DNA from 4 places in the Serratia sp. Sp408 genome. Region 1 is predicted to be linked to each of the others. Evidence: predicted binding sites of a transcription regulator. Region 1 holds the regulator's gene; each other region holds the start of a gene.

The links. The regulator PurR, encoded in region 1, represses purine synthesis genes. The targets are predictions, from matches to a motif close to CANGCAAACGTTTGCNTG.
Positions count from the first base shown of each region.
Region 2: a site for PurR is predicted at 4,463-4,480, ahead of purL (phosphoribosylformylglycinamidine synthase). Genes of this name have one in related genera too.
Region 3: a site for PurR is predicted at 3,859-3,876, ahead of tusA (sulfurtransferase TusA). Genes of this name have one in related genera too.
Region 4: a site for PurR is predicted at 1,594-1,611, ahead of AC2AXP_RS03895 (amino acid aminotransferase). Genes of this name have one in related genera too.

Region 1 is NZ_JBXUFT010000001.1:1,192,280-1,200,009, forward strand. It holds gene AC2AXP_RS05660 (I78 family peptidase inhibitor) at 1-181, shown strand, start outside; gene cfa (cyclopropane fatty acyl phospholipid synthase) at 269-1,420, opposite strand; gene punC (purine nucleoside transporter PunC) at 1,765-2,970, opposite strand; gene punR (DNA-binding transcriptional activator PunR) at 3,093-4,013, shown strand; gene purR (HTH-type transcriptional repressor PurR) at 4,040-5,065, opposite strand; gene cydH (cytochrome bd-I oxidase subunit CydH) at 5,390-5,479, shown strand; gene sodB (superoxide dismutase [Fe]) at 5,553-6,131, opposite strand; gene AC2AXP_RS05695 (C40 family peptidase) at 6,352-7,194, opposite strand; gene AC2AXP_RS05700 (Grx4 family monothiol glutaredoxin) at 7,607-7,730, shown strand, end outside.
Region 2 is NZ_JBXUFT010000006.1:77,485-85,214, forward strand. It holds gene murQ (N-acetylmuramic acid 6-phosphate etherase) at 1-91, shown strand, start outside; gene AC2AXP_RS17310 (PTS transporter subunit EIIC) at 111-1,475, shown strand; gene yfhb (phosphatidylglycerophosphatase C) at 1,479-2,135, shown strand; gene tadA (tRNA adenosine(34) deaminase TadA) at 2,332-2,838, shown strand; gene mltF (membrane-bound lytic murein transglycosylase MltF) at 2,835-4,298, opposite strand; gene purL (phosphoribosylformylglycinamidine synthase) at 4,576-7,730, shown strand, end outside.
Region 3 is NZ_JBXUFT010000003.1:80,684-88,413, reverse strand. It holds gene glpB (glycerol-3-phosphate dehydrogenase subunit GlpB) at 1-837, shown strand, start outside; gene glpC (anaerobic glycerol-3-phosphate dehydrogenase subunit GlpC) at 834-2,033, shown strand; gene AC2AXP_RS12830 (DcrB family lipoprotein) at 2,114-2,677, opposite strand; partial or broken gene AC2AXP_RS12825 (GNAT family N-acetyltransferase) at 2,759-2,896, opposite strand; gene AC2AXP_RS12820 (7-cyano-7-deazaguanine/7-aminomethyl-7-deazaguanine transporter) at 3,013-3,678, opposite strand; gene tusA (sulfurtransferase TusA) at 3,963-4,208, shown strand; gene AC2AXP_RS12810 (zinc/cadmium/mercury/lead-transporting ATPase) at 4,330-6,648, opposite strand; gene AC2AXP_RS12805 (serralysin family metalloprotease) at 7,413-7,730, shown strand, end outside.
Region 4 is NZ_JBXUFT010000001.1:815,580-823,309, reverse strand. It holds gene asnS (asparagine--tRNA ligase) at 1-15, shown strand, start outside; gene ompC (porin OmpC) at 316-1,428, shown strand; gene AC2AXP_RS03895 (amino acid aminotransferase) at 1,677-2,867, shown strand; gene AC2AXP_RS03890 (MBL fold metallo-hydrolase) at 2,934-3,581, opposite strand; gene mepK (peptidoglycan L,D-endopeptidase MepK) at 3,644-4,192, opposite strand; gene ldtD (L,D-transpeptidase) at 4,375-6,216, opposite strand; gene mukB (chromosome partition protein MukB) at 6,439-7,730, opposite strand, start outside.

The DNA of each region.
Region 1 (7,730 bases):
CGCTGCGCAGTACCAGAACTACGTGGGTAAACCGCTCTCTTCGCTGGATGGGGTGCAGATCGACGCGCGCCAGGTGCGTACCATACCTTACAATGCTGCCGTCACCATGGATTTCAATCTGAGTCGGCTTAATTTCCTGGCGGATCAGGATGACAAGATTATTCGGGTTTATTGCGGCTGATACCGCCATGATAATCTGCGGTTAATTGGCGATGCCGGTCAGCGATGTCTGACCGGCATTTTTATGCGCGGAGGATTGGCGGCAGGGTTAACGCGGTACGCGTATTCCGCCTTCAACGCCTTGCGGGCTGAAAACAACCTGCCAAAGCTGGATATCCCGCGCGCGGAACGCCCCGGCGCAGGCGTTGAGATAATAGCTGAACATGCGTTCGAAGCGCTCGGAATAACGTTCGGCCAACTGTGGCCAGGCCTGTTTAAAGCGCTCATGCCATGCCATCAGGGTACGATCGTAATCGGCGCCAAAATTGTGCCAGTCTTCCATCACGAAATGACCTTCGCTGGCCTGCGCAATATGTTTGACTGACGGCAGGCAACCGTTCGGGAAGATATATTTGTTGATCCAGGGGTCAACATTCATATCCGTACGATTCGACCCGATGGTATGCAGCAGGAATAGCCCGTTCGGTTTTAAATTGCGCTCGACCACCTCGAAATAGGTGCGGTAATTTTTAGGCCCGACGTGTTCAAACATACCAACCGAGGCGATGCGATCAAATTGCTGATCGAGATCCCGATAGTCTTGCAGCAGGATCTGCACGTCCAGCCCTTCACAGCGCGCCTGAGCCAGTTTTTGCTGTTCGGCGGAAATGGTCACACCCACTACCGAGACGCCGTAGTGCTTGGCGGCAAAGGCGGACAGACCGCCCCAGCCGCAGCCGATATCCAGCAGGCGCATGCCCGGCTGCAATTGCAGCTTTTCGCAGATAATACGCAATTTGCCTTCCTGCGCCTGTTCGAGCGTCGCCGCGTCTTTCCAGTAGCCGCAGGAATATTGCATATAGGGATCAAGCATCAGGGTAAATAGATCATTACCCAGATCGTAATGTTCCTTGCCGACAATCCAGGCACGTTTTTTGGATTGCAGATTGGTCAGCCGTGCAGCGGCAATGCGCAGCGTGTCTTTAAAATGGTGGGGGAGTTTCTTTTCCAGACCGGCGGCAACCACGCGGTGAAAGAAACAGTCCAGCCGTTCGCATTCCCACCAGCCGTCCATATAACTTTCACCCAGCCCCAGTGAACCTTCCTGCAGGACGCGCTTAAAAAACTCGGGGTTTTTAACCTGAATATCGAAAGGACGGGAGCCGTTTATTTCAATCCCCGCCATGCTGAGCATTTCATGGGCAATACGATACCATTGGTTATCCTGGATGCTCAGATCTTCTATACACGATGAACTCATAGCTTCTCCATCACCTTTCTTCTGACTTATGGCCCGTTGGGAAAAAGCTTAGCCAATTTCTGCGGGCATATACGTATCCCTACGACAAATTTCACCGCAAGGTTTGATATCCGACATGAACAGAGGAAAATTCCAAGAGAACCCTGATACCAAACGGCGTGGGGCAACTCATCAAAAAATAAACTGTGACGCCATACGCGTACACAACAAGTACGTGTAATAAAACGCTTTTAGCTATGGTATTTTTAAAGGTTATTTTTTGAGTATAGGCTTGCCGAGGCGCTTACTCAACTGTAAATCGCACTCGGCAAAAATATTCTTTAAGTGACTATTGCCAAAGGCAATTATGACGCGGAGTTAGCATGTTCACGCGGCGTTGACTGCGGTTGCTCGACCGTTTTGCCACGCTGTATCAGATAGCCTATCGCAGCCAAGACCACGGTAGACACCATCACCGTTACCGTCGCCAATAGCGGTTGTGCGATAAATGCCGACACCAGCATACTGGCAACAAAGCATAAACCCAGTTGCAAGGTGTTTTGCAGTGCTGCCGCTTTACCGGTGCTTTCCGGGAACGGCGTCAACGCATTGGCCACCACGATCGGGTAGACAGCGCCGTTGACCAATGCCATCAGGCAGAACGGAATCAGCAGGGTGGTCAAGGTCGGCGTGGTCAGGGTGGCGACCAGATACAACGCCACCATACTGATGCCATACGCTATCAGCAGCCATGGCAGCAAGGTGTTGCCGTTAATGCGGTTTAGCGCGGTGCGGCAACCGAAGCCGCCGAGCAGGAAGGCCAGGGTCTGCGGCACGTAGCTCAGACCGATGTCATTAGGGCTGTAGCCCATGTTGCCAAGAATAAATGGCGAGCCGGTCAGCCAGGCAAAGAAGCCGGCTGAACAGGCGGCGAACACCATGACGTTACCGCCAAACACCGGCGACTTCAGCAGTTGCAGGAAGCCGATACCGTTGTTGTTGGCGGCGGCCGGCGCAAGGCGCGAACTGTCTTTGAGCAGCAGCGTTGGCAACAGCAGCAGGGCGCTGATCGCCAGCAGCACGGCAAAAATGGCGCGCCAGCCCATGTGATTCAGCAGCCAGGCTCCGAGCAACGGCGCCAGCGCTGGCGACAGCGCCACCAGCGGCATGATGGTAGCGAACACGCGATGGGCGGCGCCCTCGCGATAGCGATCGATAACGATCGCCTGCCAGGTGACCGCAGCGGAACAGACGCCGATCGCCTGAATAAAGCGCAATGACCACAGTTGCATCGCGTTATCGGCCCACAGCATGCCCAGACAGCCGATGCCAAATAGCGCCAGTCCCATCAGCAATACCGGCTTGCGGCCGAGACGATCGGAGAGTGGCCCCCAGAGTAATTGAGCAAAGGCAAAACCGGCCAGGAAGATACTGAGGCTGGCGCTGATGGCGCCGGCAGAAATCTGCAATTCTTGCTGCATGGCGCCAAAGGCGGGCAGGTACATATCGGTGGCCAGGTAGCCGAGCATGCTCAGCCCGGCGAGGTAAAACATAAATCCAAAGTTTCGCATGGTATTTCTCGTTGATGCTGTTGTGCAGGTTTTTTTTAGCGTCGCAAGTGTATCTGGCTGGATCTCTGCTTGTGAAACGGTAATATTTGCAAGCTGCTGTTAAAAAAATTGAAGGCAAAGCGATGTGGTCTGAATATTCCCTTGATGTGGTCGACGCCGTGGCGCGTACCGGCAGTTTCAGCGCGGCAGCGCAGGAACTGCATCGCGTGCCGTCAGCGGTGAGTTATACCGTACGTCAGTTGGAGCAGTGGCTGGCGGTGCCGCTGTTTGAACGGCGCCATCGCGACGTGGAGCTGACGCCTGCCGGCGCATTGTTTGTTCAGGAATCGCGCGCTGTCATCAAAAAAATGCTCGACACCCGTCGTCAGTGTCAGCAGGTGGCCAACGGCTGGCGCGGCCAGTTGAAGATCGCCGTCGATATCATCGTCAAACCACAGCGTAGCCGGCAACTGGTGCTGGATTTCTACCGTCATTTCCCGGACGTCGAGTTGCGGGTACAGCCGGAAGTGTTCAACGGCGTGTGGGATGCGCTGGTGGACGGGCGTGCCGATATGGCAATTGGCGCAACGCGCGCGGTGCCGACCGGTGGCGGCTTTGCCTTTCGCGACATGGGTTTTATGAACTGGCTGTGCGTGGTCAGCGCCAGCCATCCGCTGGCGGTTTTGCCCGGCCCGCTGGATGACGATCGGCTGCGGCCATTTCCCTCCCTGGTGCTGGAGGACACCTCACGCACCTTGCCCAAGCGCGTCACCTGGTCTTTGGATAACCAACGGCGGTTGCTGGTACCGGACTGGGTATCGGCGGTGGACTGTTTGCGTGATGGCTTGTGCGTCGGCATGGTGCCGGCACATCGCGTATTGCCGTTGATTGAGCAGGGGGAACTGGTGGCGTTGCAACTGCCTGAACCGTTCCCGCCCAGCGCCTGTTGCCTGACCTGGCAGCAGAACGCGCAGTCGCCGGCGATGGCGTGGTTGCTGGATTATCTCGGCGACAGTGAAACGCTGAATCAGGAATGGTTGAGCGAGGTGATATTGCCGGAGTAGCGCAATCGCGCCCCCCGGCCGGTGCTTTAGCGGCGGTAATCGACGAACGGGCCGTCGGCGACCGAGCGGCGTTCGATCAATTTGGGGTGTACTTCAATGACCTGCGATTCTTCGCGTTTGCTGATGATGCGATCCAGCAGCATGGTAAATGCCATTTCACCAAGACGCTCTTTTGGCTGATGGATAGTGGTCAGCGCCGGGGTGAAGTAACGCGCGTTGCGTACATTGTCATAACCGATCACTGAAATATCCTGCGGCACGCGCAACCCGAGCTCGTCGGCAGCGCAGATTGCGCCCATGGCCATAATGTCGCCGCCGCAGAACACGGCGGTCGGGCGCTGTTTTTGCGACAGGATCTGGTGCATGGCCTTATAACCGGACTCCGGCTCGAAGTCGCCCTGGACAATCCACTGGTCACGGATGTCGATATTGGCTTCCTGCAATGCCTTGAGGAAACCCTGATGACGGCCGCCGCCGGTGTTGCGCGACAGTTGCCCGGGAATGGCGCCGATGTCGCGGTGGCCACGTTCAATCAGATAACGGCCTGCCAGATAGCCACCTTCGAAGGCATTGTCGATGATGGTGTCGGTGAAGTCACCGCGCGCGGCGCCCCAGTCCATCACCACCATCGGGATGTTGCGATAATCTTCCAGCATGCCGAGCAGTTGGTCAGGATATTCGGAGCACATCACCAGCAGGCCGTCGACGCGTTTTTGCGCCAGCATCGCCAGATAGGCGCGCTGTTTGTCCAGATTGTTATGCGAGTTGCACAGAATCAGCGTGTAGCCCTTGCTGTAACAGCTGTTTTCCACCGCTTCAATCACTTCAGCGAAATAGGGCGCTTCGCTGGAGGTTGCCAGCAGGCCAATGGATTTGGTGTGATTGACCTTCAAACTGCGAGCAACGGCGCTTGGGGAATAATGCAGCTCTTTAATGGCAGCCCAAACGGCCGCCTTGGTCTCTTCGGCGACGAAACGGGTCTTATTGATGACGTGCGAAACGGTGGTGGTGGAAACGCCCGCGCGTTTGGCCACATCTTTAATCGTTGCCATGTAAAGAATGACTCCTAAACCCACATGTATTTAGCATGTAAGCATGTTGTTAATCGTTTGCCTACGCAGATCCTTCTCCAGAGTCACGAAAACTTGGTTTTTAGTGTGGAAGTCGTCAGCCACTTGACCTGGAGGGACTCAATTGCCGGTGCGCAGCAGTGAACTGCGAATTTTGTCGCATATTGAGCAAAAGTGGAAGTGCTAATCAACATTATAAGCGTGGAATGATAACAAGATTTTATTGGGGAACTGTGGGAAAATGATTTGACGCACCAATACTGTGGATTTTATGCTTGGCGCAGATTATCTGATAAGGAGTTTTTGATGGATACCGATTTAAAAATGTCTTTGTTCACCACCCTGGGTGCATTGGCGATGATTATTGCCTTCAGCTTCACTGCCGCATTGAACTGAATCCTGACTTAATCAATAAAGGCGCAGCTCAATATGAACTGCGCCTTTTTATTTATTGCCGCGTATTGGCCAATTACGCCAGGTTTTCCGCTACGAACGCCCAGTTCACCAGCGCCCAGAAGTTTTCCAGATAGTTCGGCCGCGCATTGCGGTAGTCGATATAATAAGCGTGCTCCCACACGTCTACCGTCAGCAGCGGCTTGTCCTCGCCGGTCAGCGGGGTGGCTGCATTCGAGGTATTAACGATAGCCAGCGAACCGTCGCTTTTCTTTACCAGCCAGGTCCAGCCGGCGCCAAAATTGCCTACCGCTGATTGTGTGAACGCCTGCTTGAACTTATCGAAGCTACCGAAGGCCCGATTGATTGCTTCTGCCAGTTTACCGTTTGGCTCACCGCCGCCCTGTGGCGACAGGCAATGCCAGTAAAAGGTGTGGTTCCACACCTGCGCGGCGTTGTTGAAGATGCCGCCGCTGGCGGTTTTAACGATCTCTTCCAATGATTTGTCTTGAAACTCGCTGCCGTCGATCAGCGCATTCAGGTTAACCACATAAGCGTTGTGATGTTTACCATAGTGGTATTCCAGCGTTTCTGCCGAGATATGCGGTTCAAGCGCATCTTTGGCATACGGTAGAGCAGGTAGTGTAAACGACATTGCTTTCTCCTTCTTTTATATGGCGCCAATCTGGCGTTCCCATCCGGGGACTTTGGCGAACGAATCGCCAGTAACCACTCTTTTTTAGAGGTTATTAATGGTAGCAATTTCCCGACAGGAAAAGGAGTTAAAGCGTGCTAAATCGGGGCAAAAGAGTTATGGCAAGAGAGAAGGGAACGGCACGATGGCGGCCGGGCGAGGCCGCCATCGTCTTGTTGCGTCAGCGAATGGTTTTTGGCGTCATCACGCGGCGGGCACCGACGTAATGATTTTGCCAGTAATCATTATCAAGCTGGCTGATGCGGATTTCCTCCCCGGTGCGCGGCGACTGGATAAATTTGCCGTTGCCCAGATAAACCCCCACATGGTCAGCCGCGCCGCGGTTATTTATGCGAAAGAACACCAGGTCTCCGCTTTCGAGTTCGTTCTTCTTGATCGGCGCCGCATCCCGCAGGTGGAACATTTCATTGGCGGTGCGCGGCATCTTGATTTTCATCACGTCCTTATAGGCGTAATAAATCAGTCCACTACAATCAAAGCCGGTGCGTGGTGAAGTACCGCCCCAGCGGTAGGGTTTGCCCATCTGGTTCATCAGTTTGGCCATCGCGGTCTGTTTGGCGTGCTGATAACGTTTTTTATGCGCAGCGCTGAGTTTTAGCGGTTTTTCATCATGCAGCAGATTTTCGTTACGCAGCCGCTTGGTGGTGGCCAAACCCGCAGTGCGGTGGCGACCATAACCTTTTTTATAGCCTTTCTTCGGCGGCGTAACGCGAATTTTGGCAACCTGCGTGGTTTTACGCGACGATTTAATTCGACTGGTCTTCTTTGCCGTTTTTATGGTCGATGTTTTGCGGGTTTTTAACGCGGTCGTCTTTTGCGGTGTAGTGACTTTGGCTTTCTTGGCCGCCTTGAGCGCTTTCTTTTTCTTGCGATCGTCCGGGCGTGCCTCATTAACATGGGTTTTACGCTGCTCAGCGGCAACGCGAGCCTGTGGCGCGGCATGCGCCAGATTGAGAAACAGCTGTGTAAACAACAGCACAAAGAGCGTAATAATTAAACGCATGTTGACGTTACCAACCTTGGCCCCGAAACAAACTACGAAAGAATGACAGTATTCCCCAAATACGCCATATAAAACAGCGGAGAACCTATAAATAATAATCCATATTGTGAGAAAACGTTAATGGCATTTTTAATCAACGCAAAAAACGCTGCCGAATGGATGAAAAATGGTCTGCGACGCGACTGGCTGGGGATTAAAGCTGCAGCACTTGGCAAAATATATTAGTGAAATGGTCAGATTAAAAATGTTATTCTGAGTGTATGTTTGATCGAAATGGCGTTGCCGACGCTGCGCGGTCGGTGCTGGCAGAATGTCCTTGCAAAAGATGGCGTTTTTTTGCCAGCCGCCCAGCCGCTACAATAGCGGATGTGATGCATGTTGTAGCCCTGAGATGGCTTGAGGAAGCAATAAAATGACGACGATTGAAAAAGTTCAGCAACAAATCGCTGAGAACCCGATTCTGCTGTACATGAAGGGTTCACCAAAATTGCCAAGCTGCGGCTTCTCCGCTCAGGCCGTTCAGGCGTTGTCTGCCT
Region 2 (7,730 bases), on a different contig from region 1:
CCTGATGATTCTGGCCGAGGTCAGCGCCGAAGAAGCGCAGCGGCGTTTGCAACGGCACCACGGCTTCTTGCGTGCGGCACTGGCGGGTTAATCCACTTTCGGGGCAGGCGATGGACAAGACAACGGCTCTGGCGACACAAATTCTGGCGGGCATCGGCGGTGAAGGCAATATCCTCAAGCTGGAAAACTGCATGACGCGGGTGCGGGTAGAAGTCAGCGACGAGCAACGTCTCGATCTGGCGCTGCTGAAAAAGCTGGACGGGGTAAAAGGGTATATCAAGCAGGGCGATCAGCATCAGTTTATCGTCGGACCGGGCGCGGCAGCCAAAGTGGTGGATGCCATGCAGGCGCTGCTTGGCAGTGCGCCACCAGTGTCGGCGGCGGATGACATCTCGCGTAACAAGGCCGCCGCCAAGGCCAGATATGCCGCGCCAATGAGCGACGCGTTAAAGAAACTGGCCGACGTGTTTATTCCGCTGATCCCGGCGTTTATCGCATCGGGGTTGATTACCGGCATTATCAATATTTTGAAACGCCCGGATATCGCCGGCGACATTGCGTTGAGTTATCCGAATGTGCTGGGGCTGTTGGCTGTTTTCGGCAGTGCGGTTTTCGCCATCATGAATATCCTGGTCGGGGTCAATGCGGCGCGGGTGTTTGGCGGTTCGCAGGCGATGGGCGGCGTAATGGCCGGCATCCTCTCCAGCCCACAGCTGGCGCAGATCACCCTGTTCGGCGAAGCGCTGCAGCCGGGACGCGGCGGGGTGATTGCGGTACTGCTGGTAGTGGCCTTTATGTGCTGGGTGGAAAAAAGGCTGCGTAAACTGTTGCCGGAATCGCTGGAACTGATCCTGAATCCCTTATTCACCACCTTGATTACCGCATCGCTGGCGATAGTGCTGCTTCAGCCGCTTGGCGGTTACATTTCCGATGCCATCGCCCATGGCGCCAATCTGGCGATCGACAAAGGCGGCCTGCTGGTGGGGGCGGTGCTGTCCGGCGTTTTTCTGCCGCTGGTTCTGTCAGGATTGCACCAGGGACTGGTGCCGATCCACGTTGAACTGGTGCAGGCGCACGGTGCCAACCCGCTGTTGCCGATCCTGGCGATGGCCGGTGTCGGCCAGGTGGGCGCAGCGTTGGCGGTGCTGCTGAAAACCCGCAACGAACGTTTAAAGAAAGTGATTAAGGGCGCCTTGCCGGTTGGCGTGCTGGGCATTGGCGAGCCGCTGATCTTTGGCGTGACGTTGCCGCTGGGTAAACCGTTTATTGCCGCCTGTCTCGGTGGCGCGGTGGGCGGCGCACTGATCAGCTACTGGAAAGTGGCGACGGTGATCACCTTCGGTATTTCAGGACTGCCTTTGGCGTTAACCATCGTATCAGGTAAGGTGATGTTGTATCTGACAGGTATGCTGATTACGATTATAGCGGGCTTCATTTTTACCTGGCTAATGGGTTTCAACGATCCTGAGGAGTAGCGCTTGAGTGACAAACCACGCCAACAGGCTGAGGAAGGCCGCCGCGTCGTGTTCTTCGATTTGGACGGTACGCTACATCAGGAGGATATGTTTGGCAGTTTCTTGCGCTTTTTATTACGCCGTTTGCCGCTGAACTTATTGCTGGTAGTGCCGCTATTGCCGGTGGTCGGTATCAGTATGCTGGTCGCCGGTCGTGCCGCGCGCTGGCCGATGAGCGTGCTGCTGTGGTCGATTACCTTCGGTCGTTCACAGGCCAGGCTGCAGGCGCTGGAATTGCAGTTTGTTAACTATTTCCGCCAAAAGGTCACCGCCTTTCCGGTGGTACAGCTGCGTCTGCGCCAGTATCTGGACGAGCATGATGCCGAAGTGTGGCTGATTACCGGCTCGCCCGAACGCCTGGTGGAGCAGGTCTATCAGGATTCCTCTTTTCTGCCGCGGGTACGTCTGGTGGGCAGCCGCATTGCGCCTCGCTATGGCGGCTGGGTACTGGCAATGCGCTGTCTGGGGGTGCAAAAGGTGATGCAGCTTGAACAACGTATCGGCGCACCGCTGAAATTATACAGCGGTTACAGCGACAGCAAACAGGATAACCCGTTGCTGTTTTTCTGCGAGCATCGCTGGCGGGTCAGCAAAGAGGGTGAGCTGCAGCAACTGGAGTGACGCACCTGGCCAGATGAGCCACGATGCCGTTCGGGGAAACCTGAGCGGCATTTTTTTGCCTGCTGCGGCGTGAGCCAGCGGCTCGGCGCCTTGGTTTGCCTGACAGCCAATGCACTACGGTCGCTGGTGACAAAAGAGGAGCCGAGCTGGCCTACTGTGTATAATGCCCGCCGCAATGCGCACGAGGACTTATATGATGATTGAATACAACGACGACTACTGGATGCGACAGGCGCTGACGCTGGCCCTGCGTGCGCAGGAAGAGGGAGAAGTGCCGGTGGGTGCGCTACTGGTGCTCGACAACCAGGTGATTGGCGAAGGCTGGAATCGGCCGATTGGCCGACACGACCCGACCGCGCATGCGGAAATTATGGCGTTACGGCAGGGCGGCGCGGTGTTGCAGAACTATCGGCTGTTGAACGCCACGCTGTATGTCACGCTGGAGCCCTGTGTGATGTGCGCCGGCGCGATGGTGCACAGTCGTATTCGCCGTCTGGTGTACGGCGCATCGGACGAAAAGACCGGGGCTGCCGGATCGCTGGTGGATATTTTGCGCCATCCTGGCATGAACCATCAGGTAGATATTACCGCCGGCGTGCTGGCCGAGGAATGTGCAGCCACGTTGAGCAACTTCTTCCGCCTGCGCCGGGAACAGCAAAAAGCGTTGAAGCAGGCGCAGCGGGCGGCAAAACCGCAGGATTAATCGAGATTGAGCGCCAAATCGGGCGCTACGGTAGGGTAGCCGCGGCCGAGTGCCGCCTGAGCCTGCGCCGTTTGCGCCGCCTTCTTTTCCTTTTCCTGCAAATATCCCACCAGACTGACCTGATAACGGCGGATGTTTTCCACGTAGTTATACGCTTCGCGACCGCGCGCGTAGCCATAGGTCAGCTGCGGGTAATAGCGTTTCTGGCTGAGCATCGGCAGGCGTTGTTTGACGTCAACCCAGCTATCCGGGTTGCCCTTTTGCATTTTTGTCAGTTTGCGCGCATCGAGCATGTGTCCCCAGCCCATATTGTACGCCGCCAGGGCAAACCATACGCGTTCGTCTTCCGGCACCGTGTCCGGCATTTTGTCCATCAGGCGTTGCAGATACAGGGCTCCGCCCTGAATGCTTTCTTCCGGATCGAGACGGTCATTGACCCCCAGCCCATCTGCGGTGGCGCGGGTTAACATCATCAGGCCGCGCACGCCGGTTGGCGAGGTTGCCAGCGGGTTCCAATGAGACTCCTGATAGGCAATGGCGGCCAGCAGTTTCCAGTCGATGATATTGGCATACTTTTCAAACAGCGGCTGAAAGGTCGGCAACACCGAATCGATGGCCGACAGGAAGGTTTTGGTATCGACATAATCGAAACTGCCGACGTGACCAAGGTATTTCTCTTCCAGACGCGCCAGGGTACCGTCTTCTACCATTTGGCTGTAAAAATCGAGCAGAGCGGCGTACAGGCTGTCATCATTGCTGCGTTTCAGATACCAGGTGACCGGCTCTTCGTCGGTGGCGTCGAAGGCCACCGCCAACTGTGGATGGATGCGTTGCAGCAACGCGATGGTCACCGAGTCGCCGAGGGTATAGTCCAATTTGCCGTCGGCCACCCGTTCCAGCAGTTCTTTGGAGGTCAGGTCACTGGAGGATTGCCAGCCGAGATCGGGGAACTTGCCGTTTTTGAGCTGTTTTAGCGTGCTGACGTGGGCAGAGCCGGAAGCCACTGCCAGCGTGCCTTTGAGATCGGCGAAGTTTTTCGGCCGCGGGCTGCCAAGGCGATACACCAACTGCTGGGAAACCGAGTAGTACGCCGGACCGGTGCGGGCACGGCTAAGGCGATCCTGATTGTAGATCAGGCCGGCGGCGAGGATATCGGCGTTGTCATCGTCCAGATCGTCGAACAGATCGTTAATGTTTTGATGCGGCAAAACCACCAGTTTCACCCCCAGATAGTTGGCAAAGCGCTTTGCCAGCTCGTAATCGAGGCCGCTCGGCCCCTGTGGCGTGGTGAAATAGGTTAATGGCGAATTTAACGTGCTGACGCGTAATTCGCCGCGGGACTTGATCTCTGCAAGTTGTCCGTCCTGGCCGCCCCGCCATGGGATGTTAGGCCACAGGGCTAGCGCCAGAAGCAGAGTGACAGTACCGACAAGGATGTAATTTATTTTTAGGCGTTTCAAATAGTTGTCTCTCGGCGATGCATGTCTGCCGCAGGCCGGAAAGGGTTTTTTGGTATGGTTATATCAACAGTATCGGGGCATTTTGCGTAACAAAACGCCAGCGTGCAACTTTATTGGCATGTTATGACAATTCGTCGGTAAGAATACGATTTATCAATTATCGCCACGCAAACGGTTTCGTCGGCGGCGTGGATTCTCTATAATAGCGCGCGTTTTCCCCTGTTGCGCCCAATGAAGCACTGGAGTCAGTGTCTTCGAAGACGAGAGAACTTTGATTATGGAAATACTGCGTGGTTCGCCCGCTTTGTCGGCTTTTCGTGTTACCAAACTGCTGTCCCGCTGCCAGGACGCACAACTTCCGGTCAGTGATATCTATGCCGAGTACGTCCACTTTGCCGATGTTAGCGCACCGCTAAGTGCCGAAGAACATGGCAAGCTCACGCGCTTGCTCAAGTACGGTCCTTCTCTCGCCGAACACGCTCCGGAGGGACGCCTGCTGTTGGTAACGCCGCGTCCGGGCACCATTTCCCCCTGGTCATCCAAAGCCACCGACATTGCCCATAACTGCGGCTTGTCGCAGGTTGAACGCCTGGAGCGCGGTCTGGCGTTTTACGTCACGGCGCCGGCGTTGAGCGAAGCGCAATGGCAGCAACTGGCCGCATTGCTGCACGATCGCATGATGGAAACCGTGTTCAGCGATCTGCAACAGGCGGAAAAACTGTTTGCTCACCACCAGCCAGCGCCGTATCAGGCGGTGGACGTGCTGGGGGAAGGACGCAGTGCGCTGGAAAAGGCGAATGTCAAACTGGGCCTGGCGCTGGCCCAGGACGAAATTGACTACCTGCTGAATGCATTTACCGGTTTGGGGCGCAACCCGACGGACATCGAACTGTATATGTTTGCACAGGCCAACTCTGAGCACTGTCGCCACAAGATTTTCAACGCCGACTGGATCATAGACGGCGAACAGCAGCCTAAATCGCTGTTCAAGATGATCAAAAACACCTTCGAACATACGCCGGACTACGTGCTGTCAGCGTATAAAGACAACGCCGCGGTGATGGAAGGCTCGCAGGTCGGGCGCTTCTTCGCTGCGCCGCAAAACGGCCAATATGATTATCATCAGGAAGATACGCATATTCTGATGAAGGTTGAAACCCATAACCACCCGACGGCGATTTCTCCTTGGCCGGGCGCTGCCACCGGTTCCGGCGGCGAAATCCGCGACGAGGGTGCCACCGGCCGGGGTGCCAAGCCGAAGGCCGGTCTGGTGGGCTTCTCGGTGTCCAACCTGCGCATTCCTGGTTTTGAACAGCCGTGGGAACAGGATTTCGGCAAGCCGGATCGCATCGTCAGCGCATTGGATATCATGACTGAAGGCCCACTGGGCGGGGCGGCGTTTAATAACGAATTCGGCCGTCCGGCGCTGCTCGGTTACTTCCGTACCTATGAAGAACAGGTCAATAGCCACAACGGCGTTGAACTGCGTGGCTACCACAAGCCAATCATGCTGGCGGGCGGTATCGGCAACATTCGCGCCGATCACGTGCAGAAAGGCGAAATTACCGTTGGCGCCAAGCTGGTGGTACTGGGTGGCCCGGCAATGAATATCGGTCTGGGCGGCGGTGCGGCATCGTCAATGGATTCCGGCCAATCCGACGCCGATCTGGATTTTGCCTCGGTACAGCGTGACAACCCGGAAATGGAGCGTCGTTGCCAAGAGGTCATCGACCGTTGCTGGCAACTGGGCGCCGACAACCCGATTCTGTTTATCCACGACGTGGGCGCTGGCGGTCTGTCCAACGCCATGCCGGAACTGGTGAGCGACGGCGGCCGCGGTGGCCGTTTCGAACTGCGTGACATCCTTAACGATGAGCCGGGCATGAGCCCGCTGGAAGTGTGGTGTAACGAATCGCAGGAACGCTATGTCATGGCGATTGCGCCGGCACAGATGGCGCAGTTTGACGAAATTTGCCGCCGTGAACGTGCGCCGTACGCGGTGATCGGCGAAGCAACCGAAGAACGCCACCTGACGCTGAACGATGATCATTTTGATAACCAGCCGATCGATATGCCGCTGGACGTGCTGCTTGGCAAAACGCCAAAAATGACCCGCGACGTCACGCGTCTGCAGGCCAAGGGCGAGCCGGTGCTGCGCGATGGTATCAGCGTGGCTGACGCGGTGAAACGCGTGCTGCACTTGCCGGCTGTTGCAGAGAAAACCTTCCTGATCACCATTGGCGACCGTACCGTGACCGGTATGGTGGCGCGCGATCAGATGGTAGGCCCATGGCAGATCCCGGTGGCAGATTGCGCGGTAACCACCGCCAGCCTCGACAGCTACTATGGTGAAGCGATGTCTCTTGGCGAACGTGCGCCGGTGGCGCTGCTGGACTTTGCCGCTTCGGGCCGTCTGGCGGTGGGCGAAGCGCTGACCAACCTGGCGGCGACGAACATTGGCTCCCTCAAACGCGTGAAGCTTTCCGCCAACTGGATGGCCGCAGCCGGCCACCCAGGGGAAGATGCCGGCCTGTATGAGGCGGTAAAAGCGGTGGGCGAGGAACTGTGTCCGGCGTTGGGCATCACGATCCCGGTGGGGAAAGATTCGATGTCGATGAAAACCCGCTGGCAGGAAGGTAATGAGCAACGCGAGATGACCTCACCGCTGTCGCTGGTGATCACCGCCTTTGCCCGGGTAGAAGACGTTCGCCATACCGTGACGCCACAGCTGCGTACCGACCAGGGCGACACCGAGCTGTTGCTGATTGACCTCGGTAACGGCCACAACGCGCTGGGGGCAACCGCACTGGCGCAGGTTTACCGCCAGTTGGGCGACCAACCGGCGGACGTGCGCAGCGCTGAGCAACTGGCCGGTTTCTTCAATGCGATGCAACAGCTGGTAGCGGATCGTGCGTTGCTGGCTTACCACGACCGTTCCGATGGCGGTTTGCTGGTCACGCTGGCGGAAATGGCCTTTGCCGGTCACTGCGGCGTGGCGGTGGATATCCAGGCGCTGGGCGCGGATGCGCTGGCGGCGCTGTTCAATGAAGAACTGGGGGCGGTGATTCAGGTCAGCGCCGAACGCCGGGCTGCGGTGCAACAGATTTTTGCCCAGCATGGCCTGAGCGACAATGTGCATCATATCGGCCGGGTTCAGGCTGGCGATCGCTTCGTCATAACCCAGGGCGATAAACCGGTCTATAGCGAAAGCCGCAGCACGCTGCGCACCTGGTGGGCGGAAACCACCTGGCAAATGCAACGCCTGCGCGATAACCCTGACTGTGCCGATCAGGAACATCAGGCCAAACAGGATGAACGCGATCCGGGGCTGAACGTCAAATTGACGTTTGCGCCGCAAGAGGACATCGTGGCACCTTATATTGCCAAGGGCGCGCGGCCGAAAGTCGCGGTGCTGCGTGAGCAGGGCGTCAA
Region 3 (7,730 bases), on a different contig from region 1:
ATCGGCATCGAGGGTTTTCTCGATTTCCAGCCGCAAATGGTCGCCAGTTCGCTGTCACAGTCGTTAGGCGTGCATGCCACGGTAGGTCATCTGCATCTGCCGGCGTTGGATCGGCTACGCAATAATCCCAGCGAGTTTCGTGCGGTGAATATTGCCCGACTGCTCGACTTACCGCAGCACGGTGCGGCGCTGGCAGAGGAAATCCAACGCCTGGCCGGCGACGCGCAGGCTGTTTTGCTACCGGCCTGCCTCGGACTGGAAAGCGATCGGCCGCTGGCGGTGTTGCAACAGACGCTGGGTAAACCGGTATGCCTGCTGCCGACCTTGCCGCCATCGGTGCTCGGCATGCGCCTGCATCAGGCGCTACGACAACGTTTTCAACAGCTGGGCGGTATGGTGATGCCGGGAGACCGGGTATTGCGGGCAGAAATCGCTGGCGGCCGGGTCACCGGCCTGATGACCCGCAACCACGGTGATATTCCGCTGCGGGCGCGGCAGGTGGTGCTGGCCAGCGGCAGCTTTTTCAGCAATGGGCTGGTGGCCGATCGTCAGCGGGTATATGAGCCGGTGTTCGGGCTGGAGGTGTTCAGCAAAGCAGATCGCGCCGAGTGGACCCGGCGCGATCTGTTTGCGCCTCAGCCGTATCTGCAATTTGGCGTCCGGACTGACGCTCGGTTGCGCGCCTTGCATCAGGGCCAGGCGCTGGAAAATCTGTACGCGATTGGTGCGGTGGCCGGCGGCTACGACCCGTTGCAACAAGGCTGCGGCGCCGGTGTGTCGTTGCTCGGCGCATTATATGTCGCGCAACAGATTGTGGCGCAGGGAGGATCGGCATGAGCCTGTCAAAAGACAACAGTTTTGAAAATTGCATCAAATGCACCGTCTGCACTACCTACTGTCCGGTGGCCAAGGTCAACCCGCTGTACCCCGGGCCAAAACAGGCCGGGCCGGACGGTGAACGCCTGAGACTGAAGGATCCGGCGCTGTATGACGAAGCGCTGAAATATTGCACCAACTGTAAGCGCTGCGAAGTGGCCTGCCCGTCGGAGGTCAATATCGGCGATATCATCCAGCGTGCGCGCGCCAGTTTGAGCCAAAGCAAGCCGACGCTGCGCGATGCCATTCTCAGTCATACCGATATCATGGGCTCGCTGTCGACGCCGTTTGCGCCGATCGTCAACGCCACTACCGGCCTGAAGCCGGTGCGCAAACTGCTGGACAAGGCGCTGAAAATCGATCACCGGCGCACGTTGCCGAAGTATTCTTTCGGCACCTTCCGCCGTTGGTATCGCTCGCAGGCGCAGCAGCAGGCGCGGTATCGTGAGCAAGTGGCGTTCTTCCACGGCTGTTTCGTCAACTACAATCACCCGCAACTGGGCAAGGATCTGATCGCGGTATTCAACGCGATGGATATCGGCGTTCAGCTGTTAAAGCGTGAGAAGTGTTGCGGCGTGCCGCTGATCGCCAATGGCTTTATCCAACAGGCGAAAAGGCAGGCCAACGTCAATGCCGACGCGCTGCGCCATGCGGTGCTGGAACAGGGCATGCCGGTGGTGGCAACCTCGTCGAGCTGCACCTTCACGCTGCGCGACGAATATCCCCATTTGCTCGAGGTCGACACCTCCGCGGTGCGTGACCGGGTGGAACTGGCGACGCGCTACCTTTATCGCCTGCTCAGCCAGGGGAGAACGCTGCCGCTGAACCCTACGCCGCTGCGGGTGGCTTACCACACCCCGTGTCATATGGAAAAAATGGGCTGGACCGCCTATACGCTAGAGCTGTTGCGGCAGATCCCCGGACTGGAACTGATCGTATTGGAGTCGCAGTGTTGCGGTATTGCCGGCACCTATGGCTTTAAATCGGAAAACTACGACACTTCGCAGGGCATTGGCGCGGCGCTGTTCCGCCAGATTGAACAAAGCGGGGTAGATTTGGTGGTAACCGATTGCGAAACCTGCAAATGGCAGATTGAAATGTCGACCGGCAAACGCTGTGAACACCCGATCACCCTGTTGGCTCAGGCGCTGGCGTAAGTGGCGCGGAATGAACGGGGCAGCGTAGCGGCCCCGGGTTTACGGCGTTAGTTTCAGCGTGCCGGTGAGGCACGCTGGACTTATGGTTTCAGTTTCAGCGTACTGATGATGCTTTCCGCTTCGGTTTGTGCCTGCTGTTGGTTATCCGCCGGCAGCGTCACCTGGATGGTCAGCAGCTGGTTATCCAGCGTACCGATCAGGATCGAGGAGTAGGCTTTCTCGCCGCCGCTGGCAATGATGCTGTCCAACTGGCGCAACGGCACGCCGTCAATTTCAATCGCCTTGTTGGTGACCACCTGCAGGTTGGCATCACGCGAACGCTGCTTTTCTTCCAGGCGTTGTGCCAGGGTTTCCAGCGAGTCGGCGGTTTTATCGCCCAGAATGACAATCAGCGCACGCTGGCCGGTGGTGTCGGCGTAAACGTGCATATTATTGGCCTGGTTGCCCAGCTTGCCGCTCTGATCGGACATGCCGGTGGGCAGGGTAAAGGCCAGTTTACCGTCCAGTAAGTTTACCTGTTGTCCAGCGGCGGCGCTGGCGGCGGCATCGCCGGCTGGCGCGGAGGTGTCTTTGGTTTCGCCATCGCAGGCCGCAAGGCCGAGAACTAACAGGCCGATTCCCATCAATGTTGCTACTTTACGCATTGGGCTTCCTTCTTCCTTTACAGGTATGGTGTCTCTGTCCGATCGCAACGTATTCCGCCGTGAAATGCAAGCTGGAAGTTGTCAGCGGGTTTTCTCCAGTAATAGCCGATAATCAGCGACTTCGCCTTTCTTTTCCAGTTCAACAATCCGATAACCGTTATCGATCAGCAGCATCAGCATGCCGCGAAACTGATTGCGGGTTTTTACCGTCAGCCGCCGAATTCGGGGATGCGTTGATACAGCGGGGCAATCTCTTCCAGCGTGGCGTGACGGATGATCAGGGTCATGGCGGTCTCGGTGTGCTCGTGGGCCGCCATGATAACCGAATCGGCAGGTTAACTCAGTTGCAGCGAACCGTCCGGATTGCGGTTCGCCAGACGCTTGAGCAGCATGTTGAGCAGTACGCCGTACATCGGCAGGAAGAATATCAGGCAGATAAGCACCTTGAAGCTGTAGTCCACCAGCGCGATCTCCACCCAGTTAGCGGCCATAAAGGCGTCGCTGCTTTTGTAGAAGGCAATGAAGAAGAACGACAGCGTATCGCTGATATTGCCGAGGAACATCGCGGCGGCGGGAGCCACCCACCAGGCGCTGCGCTGACGCAGGCGGTTGAAGACGTGAACATCGAGGATCTGACCAAGCACGTAGGCCATAAAACTGGCCACGGCGATACGCGCCACAAACAGGTTAAATTGGCGCAGTGCGGCAAAGCCTTGCCATTCCCCCTGATAGGTGACGGTTGAAATCACATAGGAGATAAACAGCGCCGGCACCATCACCGCAAGAATGATCCTGCGAGCCAGAGGCGCGCCAAAAATGCGCACGGTGAGATCGGTCGCCAGGAAGATAAACGGGAAGGTAAATGCGCCCCAGGTGGTATGGAAGCCGAAAACGGTAATCGGCAACTGCACCAGGTAGTTACTGGAGGTGATGATGACAATATGGAATAACGATAGCCATACCAGCGCGTTCAAGCGCTGTTGAGCGGTAAATGCGTACATAACTGACCTTTTTGAAAAATGGGGTGAGGGAACCCATACTCGCCATAGCCGGAAGCAGGCTTGCTGCGCTTGCAATCTACGTTGAGTATATGACCAAAAAATCGTGGCGCGATAAATTTTCCGCGCGGCGGCATGATACGCGTTTGCGCAACCAATGCAATGAAATAAACGGTTAAAATACACGCAAACGTTAACGTCCCTTGCACAGAAAAAACACCGGCGTAAACTATAGCGCTATACGATCCGGCGAGCGTTCGCCGATCGAATTGATCGAGACAAACTGCATGACTGATATTTTTTCCGAGGCTGACCAAACCCTCGATGCGCTTGGCCTGCGCTGCCCGGAGCCGGTGATGATGGTGCGCAAGACCGTTCGTCATATGGATAACGGCGAAACGCTGCTGATTATTGCCGACGATCCGGCCACTACCCGCGATATTCCCGGCTTCTGTCGCTTTATGGAACATACGCTGGTGGCGCAGGAAACCGAACGCGCACCCTACCGCTATCTGCTGCGCAAAGGCCTCTAAGCGACGGCAGCGCTGCGGGGTTAAAACGCAGCGCTGCTGGTAAATGCCTGGGGTTTCCCCGCTCGCCAATTCGCTACGCCAGGCTGACGGTTGCCGGCAGCCTGGCGGGGTTATCAGCGGATTATTGCCGGTTTTTCAATAGTCGCAATGCGTTCAACGTCACCAGGGCGGTCGCGCCGGAGTCGGCCAGCACCGCCAACCACAGGCCGGTCAGCCCCAACAGACTGGTGATTAGAAACACGCCTTTCAGCCCTAATGCGATGGTGATGTTCTGCCGGATATTGGCATGGGTCGCGCGTGAAATACGCACCATTTCCGCGATGCCCAGCAGCCGGTTGTGGGTCAGCGCCGCGTCGGCGGTTTCCAGCGCGACATCGGTACCACTGCCCATGGCGATGCCAATACTGGCTGCCTTCATCGCCGGGGCATCGTTGATGCCGTCGCCAATCATCGCGGTGGGCCGCAACAGGCTCAGTTGATTCACCGCGCTGACCTTGTCTTCCGGCAACAGTCCGGCGCGGTAATCCAACCCCAACTCGCCGGCGATAGCCGCTGCGGCGCGCGGGTTGTCGCCGGTCAGCATCACGCCATTGATACCCAACTGTCTCAGTGCCGCGATCGCCTGACCTGCATCGCTGCGCAGCGTATCGCGCAGTGCCAGCAAGCCGAGTGGTACGCCGTCTGCCAATACCACCACGGCGGTTTTTCCGGCGTTTTCCAACTGCTCGACCCGATTTTGCCACGGGTCAGCAAGCAGGCCGGCGGCGACCTTGGTCGGCGCGCCGATCAGTATGCGTTGCCCGTCTACCTCGCCTTCTACCCCCATACCGACCAGCGCACGGCGATTGGCTGCCGAAGGCAGCAGGCCACCGTTGCCTTCGGCGTGGCGAACGATCGCCTGCGCCAGCGGATGGTGCGAGCCGGCCTCAACCGCGGCGGCCAGCGCCAACAGGCGTTGCCGATCGACATCGCCAATCGGCAGCACGTCAGTTACCGTCGGTTTGCCCTCGGTCAAGGTACCGGTTTTATCAAAGGCGATGGTCTGCACCTGGCCCAACTGTTCCAGCGCTGCGCCGCCTTTGATCAATGCGCCACGCCGCGTGGCGGCCGCCAGACCGGAGGTGATCGCCGCTGGTGTCGAAATGACCAGCGCGCACGGACAGCCAATCAGCAACAGCGTCAGGCCACGATAAATCCAGGTTTCCCATGGCTGTGCGAACAGCAGCGGCGGCAGCAGGATCACCGCTACCGCCAGCAGCATGATCGCCGGGGTGTAATAACGGCTGAAACGGTCGAGGAAGCGCTCGATGGGCGCGCGGCGTTCTTCCGCTTCTTCAATCAGTTGCAGGATGCGATCGATGGCATTGTTGCCCGGTTCGGAAACCACTTTCATTTGAGCTGCCTGATCGACCGACAGGCTGCCCGCCGCCACTTTCTCGCCCTGTTGGCGTTCGACCGGTACCGACTCGCCGGTCAGCGCGCTTTCATCAAAGCTGGCGAACGGGTTGATCAGCTCGGCGTCGGCCGGCAGGCGGGCGCCAGGGGCGATTTCAATCACATCTCCGGGGCGCAGGCTGGCGACCGGCACCCGCTGCCGCTGTTCGCCGCGGATCAGCAAAGCATCCTCCGGCACTAGCGCCATCAGGGCGCTAATGCCACGACGTGCACGGCTGGCGGCGTAGGATTCCAGCAGTTCACCGACCATAAACAGCAGCAGTACCATCGCCGCTTCGGCAGTGGCGCCGATAAATAGCGCGCCGATGGCAGCGACGCTCATCAGCGTTTCGATGGCAAACGGCGTACCGCTACGGATCAGACGCAGCGCTTTGCTGGCGATCGGCGCCAGCCCCACCAGCGTGGTGGCAATGAATGCGATGCGGCCAAACTGCGGGTTAACGGCGTTCAGCGCCCAACTGATGACCATCAGCGCGGCCATCAACAGTAACGGGCCGTACTCAACCAGCCGCGATGGGACGACCACCGTCTTTGCCTGCTCACCGATACCGAGCAGGGTAAAGCCAGCCTTGCCGACCGCGTCTTGCACGCGCTGGCTGATATCGCTCTGCGCGTCGACCACCAGCTTTTCGGTAGCGAACAGCACGCGAGCGCTGTCCACACCGGGGATGGCAGTGACGGCATTTTCTATTTTTTGCGCACAGCTTGGGCAATCCATGCCGTTGACTTTCCAACTAAAACGCTGACTGCCGGAAGGGGGAACAGCGGCCAGCCTGTCGCTTTCTTCGTCCGGATCTGCGGGATCGCCGCTGCTGCAACACTGCGTGCTTTGGCATGATGGCGGCTGCGTCGTTTGCTGCGCGTCTACCGTCGTGGGTTGTTCGCTGCTGCAGCCGTGTTGGGCTTTGGCATGGTCATGGCCGCAGCCACAACCGCTGTCGTTATGACTGTGTGAATGTGTGTGTGGTGATGGACGTGTCTGCATAATGCCCCCTTCGGCAGTTAGTGATGCTCACCTTGCCGACTGTACACCCTGGAGCCAACTCCAGAGTCAAGCAGCGGGATGAGAATAATTCCGACTACCGACAAAGTCTGACAGTAGGGCGAGCAGGCTGTAGCGGCGTGGGTTGCCGGACAAATGTGCCGGCAGCAAATTTGCAGAGCTTTTTTCCGGCTGGCCGGTCGGGGAGACGCAGGGATATGTTCCATCGTGCAGCGCCAGCTGTGGGTATTTTCCTCCAATGGAGCGACGTTGTTATCAACCTCAATAATTCTCACCGCGTCGCCGCAAACCCCCAGGCGATATTAATTAGTTCATCAGGTTAATAATAAAAATTTATTAACTTATTCCGTTTGTGTGACATGCGCGTTTTTACAGAAAAATGCCAGCATGATTCTCTATGGCTGTAATCGGCATTTTTATTGGCTCTTATTGCCAACATAGACAGATTAAACTGCCGAATCTGTGTAAACAGTGTAAATAAGTAGTTTAAATAACCTTCGTTACATCAATAAAAAGTCATTTATTTTGTGTGGTGTTTTATTGTCCTGCCTATACTTGGAAACGATTACCATTTGGGATGGTGATCTTATTTTCTGATTGTTATGCATTAATTCCGTATTTACCACTGCCGTGACTGGCAGATTAACCCCTTTCTTACCGGTAACGGCAGGTCTTCTGCGTCCGAAAGGAAGGTTATCTCTATCTGTTTGATCGTTAACGATCGAATAATGAGTGGAATCGAACCCATGCAATCGACAAAAAAGGCAATAGAAATTACTGAATCCAACCTCGCTGCGACCACTACCGGCTACGATGCCGTTAATGATCTGCTGCACTATCATCAGCGAGGCAATGGCATTCAGATTAATGGCAAGGACTCATTTACTACCGAGCAGGCCGGGCTGTATATCACCCGCTCCAATCAGACCTGGAATGGCAAAGGCGTGTTTGATACGCCGGTGAAATTGACTTACGCTTTCCCGGACTACGCATTCAATTCGGCTAACGCCGGTGGCGATCGCGGATTGAGCAAGTTCAGCGTTGAGCAGCAGCAGCAGGCGAAG
Region 4 (7,730 bases), 380 kb from region 1:
AACGCCAGCTTCTAATTAACGACGCTAAACAGTTTCGACACCATTTTGTTACAAAACAAAGGCCAGCCTCGCTGGCCTTTCGCATTTTTTATTATTGACCTGCGTCACAAAGTTCCCTTTCATTAATATCTTGTTACACATTGTTTCCTATTGAAACCTGATTGCGATATTAGTAGCATTTTCGCTCTAGATTAACCCGACGGTGAATGGAACACTGCGTGCAGACACAGGACGACACCAATCTATCAACAATAGTTCCAAAAGAATTATTGGCGGCAGTGGCAAGGTGTCCGAATAACACCAATGAGGGTAATAATGATGAAGCGCAACATTCTTGCAGTGGTAATTCCAGCTCTGTTGGCTGCTGGTGCAGCAAACGCAGCTGAGATCTATAACAAAGACGGCAACAAGCTGGATCTGTACGGTAAAGTTGACGGCCTGCACTACTTCTCTGACAGCAAAGGCGACGACGGCGACCAATCTTACGTTCGTTTCGGCTTCAAAGGTGAAACTCAGATTACTGACCAACTGACCGGTTACGGCCAGTGGGAATACAACGTTCAGGCTAACCACGCTGAATCTCAAGGCACCGAAGGCACCAAGACTCGTCTGGGCTTCGCGGGTCTGAAATTTGCTGACTACGGTTCATTCGATTACGGCCGTAACTACGGCGTTCTGTACGACGTGGAAGGCTGGACCGATATGCTGCCAGAGTTCGGCGGCGACACCTACACCATTACCGACAACTACATGACCGGCCGTACCAACGGCGTTGCGACTTATCGTAACAACAACTTCTTCGGTCTGGTTGACGGCTGGAACTTTGCCGTTCAGTACCAGGGCAAAAACGAAAACGACGGTCGCGAGCTGAAAAAACAAAACGGCGACGGTTGGGGCCTGTCTACTACTTATGACATCCTGGATTCCGGCGTGAGCGTGGGTGCGGCATACGCATCTTCCGACCGTACCGATGCCCAGACCCGTGAGTCTACCGCACGTGGTGACAAGGCTGATGCATGGACCGTGGGCGCGAAATACGACGCTAACAACGTGTACCTGGCAGCCATGTACTCAGAAACCCGTAACATGACTCCTTACGGCGAAGCGTACAACACCATCGCTGACAAAACCCAGAACTTCGAAGTCACCGCACAGTACCAGTTCGACTTCGGTCTGCGTCCAGAAGTGTCTTACCTGCAGTCCAAAGGCAAGCAACTGGCTGGCCGTTCTGCTAACAACGCAACCTTCAATGGCGGCGATGCAGATCTGGTTAAATACGTTTCTGTAGGTACCACTTACTACTTCAACAAAAACATGTCTACCTACGTTGATTACAAAATCAACCTGCTGGACGAAAACGAATTCACCAAAGCCAACGCCATCTCTACCGACGACGTTGTTGCTGTTGGTCTGGTTTACCAGTTCTAATTCGTTACTCGCTTAACGGCGGTTCGCTGCCGGACAAGTTAATCAAACAGGGCTTCGGCCCTGTTTTTGTTTGTTGCCACCGTTTAAATTTTTATCCTGCCTGAAGGCCTTTTTCCGTCATTTTTTGTGCTGAATATGCGCCCATCACAAGATCGAGGTGTTTTTCTCGCAAACGGTTGGCAAAGCGCATAACTGGCGCTACCCTGATGCCTCTGACTGCTTAACTCTAAGCCATGGAAGCATCTGACATGTTTGAAAAGATCACCGCTGCACCAGCCGATCCCATTCTGGGTTTGACCGATATTTTCCGCGCGGACGCCCGTCCGAACAAAATCAACCTGGGTATCGGCGTCTATAAAGACGAAACTGGCAAAACGCCAGTGCTGACCAGCGTGAAAAAAGCCGAGCAGTACCTGCTGGAAAACGAAACCACCAAAAATTATCTCGGTATTGAAGGCATCCCGGCGTTCGCCACCTGCACGCAGGAACTGCTGTTCGGCAAAGACAGCGCCATCATCAGCGACAAGCGTGCCCGCACCGCGCAAACGCCAGGCGGCACCGGTGGTCTGCGCGTTGCCGGTGACTTCATCGCCAACCAGACCAGCGCCAAGCGCGTCTGGATCAGCAACCCAAGCTGGCCAAACCACAAAAACGTGTTTAGTGCTGCCGGCCTGGAAGTGCTGGAATATGATTATTATGATGCCGACAACCATGCGCTGAACTTTGACGGTCTGATTAACAGCCTGAAACAGGCGCAAGCTGGCGACGTAGTGGTATTCCACGGCTGCTGCCACAACCCGACCGGCATCGATCCAACGCCGGAACAATGGAGCCAGTTGGCCGAGCTTTCCGCCAAAAGTGGCTGGTTGCCGCTGTTCGACTTCGCCTATCAGGGCTTTGCCAACGGCTTGGAAGAAGACGCTCAGGGCCTGCGTATTTTCGCGGCCAAGCATCAGGAACTGATCGTCGCCAGCTCGTACTCGAAGAACTTTGGCCTGTATAACGAACGCGTAGGCGCCTGCACCGTCGTCGCTGCGGATGCCGACACCGCCGATCGTGCCTTTAGCCAGGTAAAAGCGGCGATTCGCGCCAACTACTCCAACCCGCCTTCACACGGCGCCGCGGTGGTAGCGACCATCCTGAGCAATGAGGCATTGCGCGCCATCTGGGAGCAGGAACTGACCGACATGCGTCAACGCATCCATCGCATGCGCCAGCTGTTCGTCAATACCCTGCAGGAAAAGGGAGCGGAGCAGGATTTCAGCTTTATCATCAACCAGAACGGCATGTTCTCGTTCAGCGGCCTGACCAAAGAACAGGTGCTGCGTCTGCGCGATGAGTTTGGCGTGTATGCGGTAAACTCCGGTCGCGTCAACGTGGCAGGCATGACGCCAGACAATATGGCGCCACTGTGTGAAGCCATCGTCGCCGTGCTGTAATCACCGGCCGGTAACGAACGAAAAAGGGGCGCCAATGCGCCCCTTTGGTTTTCTGCCGCTGGCAGATTACCAGACTGCCGGTTCTTCGCGCAGGAACGGGTTATGCAGGCGCTCCTGACCGAAGGTCGACATAGGGCCATGGCCGGGAATAAACGCCATATCGTCGCCCTGCGGCAGTAATTTGCTATGGATAGCGTTGATCAGTGCCTGATGATCGCCGCGAGGGAAGTCCGTGCGCCCCACTCCGCCGTTGAACAGCACATCGCCCACCAGTGCCAGACGAGCTTCATCGTTGATGAAAACGATATGCCCCGGCGTATGCCCCGGGCAATGCAGTACCTTCAGCGTCATGGCACCAACCTGTACCGTATCGCCTTCCGCCAGCCAGCGGGTTGGCGTTAGCGGCACACACTCTTCCAGCCCAAACATGCGGCTTTGCGCCGGCAAGCCATCGAGCCAGAAGGCGTCTTCCTTGTCAGGGCCGTAGATCGGCACCTGATAGTGTTCAGCCAGCTCCGCCGCAGCGCCGACGTGGTCAAGATGACCATGCGTCAGCAGGATTTGCGTCAGCGTCACGCCGGCCTCCGCCACCGCCGCCTGCAGTTTTTCCGCTTCGCCGCCGGGATCGACCAACGCCGCCTGACGTGTCTCATCACACCAGATCAACGTACAGTTCTGGCTAAACGCGGTAACGGGAATAATTTTATAGTTCATAAAGCTCCAACAGCCACGGCGCCGAACCTGCCGGCCGGCGCGTCAATCAGCGTACTGCATGATTACCAGGTCCGAGCCGGGCCGGTATCAATGTGTACAAAGTTGCTACGTGGGTAATATCCTACACCACCCGCACGCATTTTTAACGCGGCCTTGCGGATATTACTCAGTTGGATACCTTCGATATGGAAATCCATCGCCTGCCCTTTGGTATGGTAGCTGTGCTTGGCCACACCGCGGCTGTGCGATCGCAGTTCATTATTGGTCCCCAGAGAACGATAACCAGAGACTAACTGAACCGGTTTGCTGGTTCCGAGCAGGCCCTGCAAACGATATAAATGATCGAACAGACGCGGGTCTATCGATTTCACTTTATTTGCACGGTAATCGCGGAAAAGATGATTTAGACGAGCCAGCTCTTCTTTATTATAACCTTTGCCATCAAAGAATTCGGCTTTAAGCGATTCTCCGGTATGCAGGTTATTTACTACCAGAATACGTGGGCGAGAAGTTGAAAGGCTGGCAAATGCTTGCCCTGGGAGCAGCGCTATACCCATGGCAGCCGTACCTAACGTTAACCACTTACGGCGGTGATGATCTATTTTGTCCATGTTTCTGTCAAACCCGGCAAGAATATCAAAAAAATATGCACAAAAAAGCGCACTGCCCGAACCATAACCGCCTACGCAGGCTGAGTCAACCCGTGATGTCCCGCGGTTTACCGGCCCCCAGAGTCTGGGCGCCGGCCATATGGTCCGATATTCTGACCGTTATTTATTTATAATTACTGCATTTATTGCATTAATTTTTCGGCCTGAGCCAAAATTTGTGCGCCGGATCTCACCGTATTATCGTAATTGTAAATATCTGTACGGAATTGTGGCTTTCCGTCATCAGATACCCAGGCGGTTAAATAATACAATTTAACCGGGATATGCTGACGTACATTGACATAGGTGGTATTTCCCTGTTTCAGGGTTGAAGAAACGCGGCTATTGTTCCAACCGGCATCCTGCAACAGCATATTGGCCAAATCGGACGCCTTATTTACCCGAACGCAACCGGAACTGAGCGCACGGATATCCTTTTGGAACAGATTATGATTCGGCGTATCGTGCAGATAGATGGCATCCGAACTGGGCATATTGAATTTGAAACGACCCAGCGAGTTGGTGGCGCCCGGTGCCTGACGAATGCGATACGGGAAGTTGCGCGCTGATACCATATTCCAGTCAATCATTGACGGATCAATCACTTCGGCATCGTTGCTCCAGCCGGAAAGCACGGTATAGCCGTGTTTACGGAAATAGTTGGCGTCACGCATCGCTTTCGGCACGATGTCTTCACGCACCAGCGTGGTCGGTACGTTCCACGGCGGGTTAACCACCACATTATTCAATGCGCTGCTCATCATCGGCGTCTTGCGGCTGGGGCGACCAACGATCACCCGCGACGACAGCACTTCATTGCCGTTCTGGTAATAGACCAGTGAATAGTTGGGAATATTGACCATGATGCCGTTGCTGACGCGTCCTGGCAGGATACGCAGCCGCTGAATGTTCAATGCCAGCAGCGACGCTCGCATTTGCGGCGACACGTTCAGCCATTCGCGCGTCCGCACGCCGATGATCCCGTCGGTACTCAGCCCCTGCCATTTCTGAAAGCGCTTCACACCCTCGACCAGTTCGCTGGAATACAGATTGTCAGCCATCGATGCCGCTGCTGGCGGCTGCTGCAATAGCGCGCCGTCGGTGGGCGCAGTGATATTATCCACCGGCGCCGCCGACGGGCTGACCACCGTGCCGCGGTTCTCGCGCAGCGCTTCTTCATCAACGGATAAATCGTCATCCGCCACCGGTGCGGCAGCGCGATTAACCACCGTCGGCTGTTGCGCAGGCAGACTGGCGGCGGGAATATCGCTCATCATGCCGGTACGCTGCAGTATCTCACGCAGCGCGGGGATATCGTTGCTGATCTCGCCCGGTCGCAGGCTCGGCCCATTAGCCAGTCGCGGCCAGGGGCGGCTATCGGCCAACATGTCACGCAGCGCTTGATGCATTTTGGCATATTGCGGGTGCTGTGGCGCCAGCGACTCAACGTACGCCTGCGCCTTGCCCTGCCGCACCGCCAACTGCCACTGGTTGATGACGGTACCCGGCGGCGTGGCCAGTTTGTACGGAATATTACTGTATAACCAGTTGTTGCCGTTGGCGCCGATTGACGACACAAACTGCAGATAACCGAGCATGGCGTCGGACAGGACGATATCCCGGCCCATATCGCTGATGGCCGGATCGGTCAGTTGCCTGACCCATTGGGTAAACTGCGGCTGTATGCCAGAAATGGCCAGTTCCGCCAATTGTTGCTGGAACTGCTGCACCGCCTCGCGATCCTGCCACATCGGCTGCATCTGATTGGCCGCATACAACGGCGCCAAGGTTGAAAGGTAGTGCGGTGTCACGCCGCCAGGCAACGCCGCAACCAGTTCGGAACGGCTTTGCGCGACCGACATGCTGGAGGACGCGGCGGGAAACGCCGGCACGGTGGCCCATGCGGGTAACGACGCGGCAAAACTACCTGCAATTGCGCAACTCAGCGCCAGACGTCGTACAGTGCTTCCTTTTATAAGCAACATCCCTTGCCCCCTGTATGCTCACAAAAATACATCAAAGTTTACTGCTTAATCCAAGTATACAAACAGAAAGGCTGCTTTGCTCTCAGACAGCACAGAATTACTGTTTATTTCATTAAGCTAGCCGATGGTTGTCGGCGGCCAAAAACGCACTATCATCCTCGTCCCGAAAAAAAATAGCCACCCCAAGGCGGCTATTTTCAGATTTTTAAGGACGCTTTTGGCTTATGCCTGCGGCGCCTCCGCCGGGTTGGTCCCCACCGCCAGCGGTTCTGCGGCAAAGCCGCGCAGGCCGACCACGTGGACGTGTTCCTGATTCTGGAACACCTTACGCACCAGTTTATAGGTGGTGCCTTTTTCCGGACTGATATTTTCCGGCGCCGCGATGATCAGCTGCATTTCCAGTCGGTCGCACAGTTCGAACAGCGTAGCGATGGATTTGGCATCCAGACGCGCGGCTTCATCCAGGAACAACAGACGGCACGGCGAAATATCCTTGCCGCGCAGGCGGCGCGACTCTTCTTCCCAGCTCTGAACCACCATCACCAGGATCGACATGCCGGTACCGATCGCTTCACCGGTAGACAAGGCGCCGCTTTCGGCCCGCAGCCAACCGTCGGAACCACGGAATACTTCGACTTCCAGTTCCAGATAGTTACGGTAATCCAGCAGCTCTTCGCCGATGGTTTGCGGCGTGCGCTGACCCATATCAATTTGCGGGTTCAGGCGCTGATACAGCTTGGCCAGCGCTTCGGAGAAGGTCAGCCGGTTGCTATTGAACAGATCCTGGTGCTGTTCCTGCTGCTCTGACAGCACATCCAGCAGCGTGGCGTGGGCTTCGCGCACGTTGACATTCAAACGTACGCTCTTCACCTGACCAAAGGATACTGCCTGCAAGCCCTGGTTGAGCATGCGGATACGGTTCTGTTCGCGCTGAATGGTTTTGCGAATGATGTTCGCCACACTCTTGGAACTGATCGCCAGTTTTTGTTCACGTGCCGTCAGCTCTTCGGTCAATCGGCCCAGTTCGATTTCCATCTGTTCGATGGCCTCGACCGGATCGTCGGTACGAATGATATCCTGACGAATACGCTCACGTAGGTGCTGATACACCGCGATGTAGAACTGGATTTTACGTTCAGGCCGCTTCGGATCTTCCGACAGGCGCAGCACGTCGCGCAGATGCTCGTTGTCCGCAACCGCCAGACGCAATGCACCCAGCGCCTTATCCGACATCGAGCGCAGTTCGTCGCCGTCCATATAAGCCAGTTCACGACGGTGCAGACGGCGTTCGACGCCGTTGTCTTTCACCATGCGCATCACTGCGCACCAGCCGGCCTTGGCGGTCACCACCTGCTCACGCAACTGATGATAATCGCGTTCCAGCTTGCGCAGTTTCTTCTGCAGGCTGTCCATTTCCGCTTCGCAGAAGGTCAGCTGTTTTTCCAGCTGGTTACGACGGGCGCGGTTATTGCTCAGCGCAGCATGCAGTTCGTCACGGCGCTGACGCGCACGCG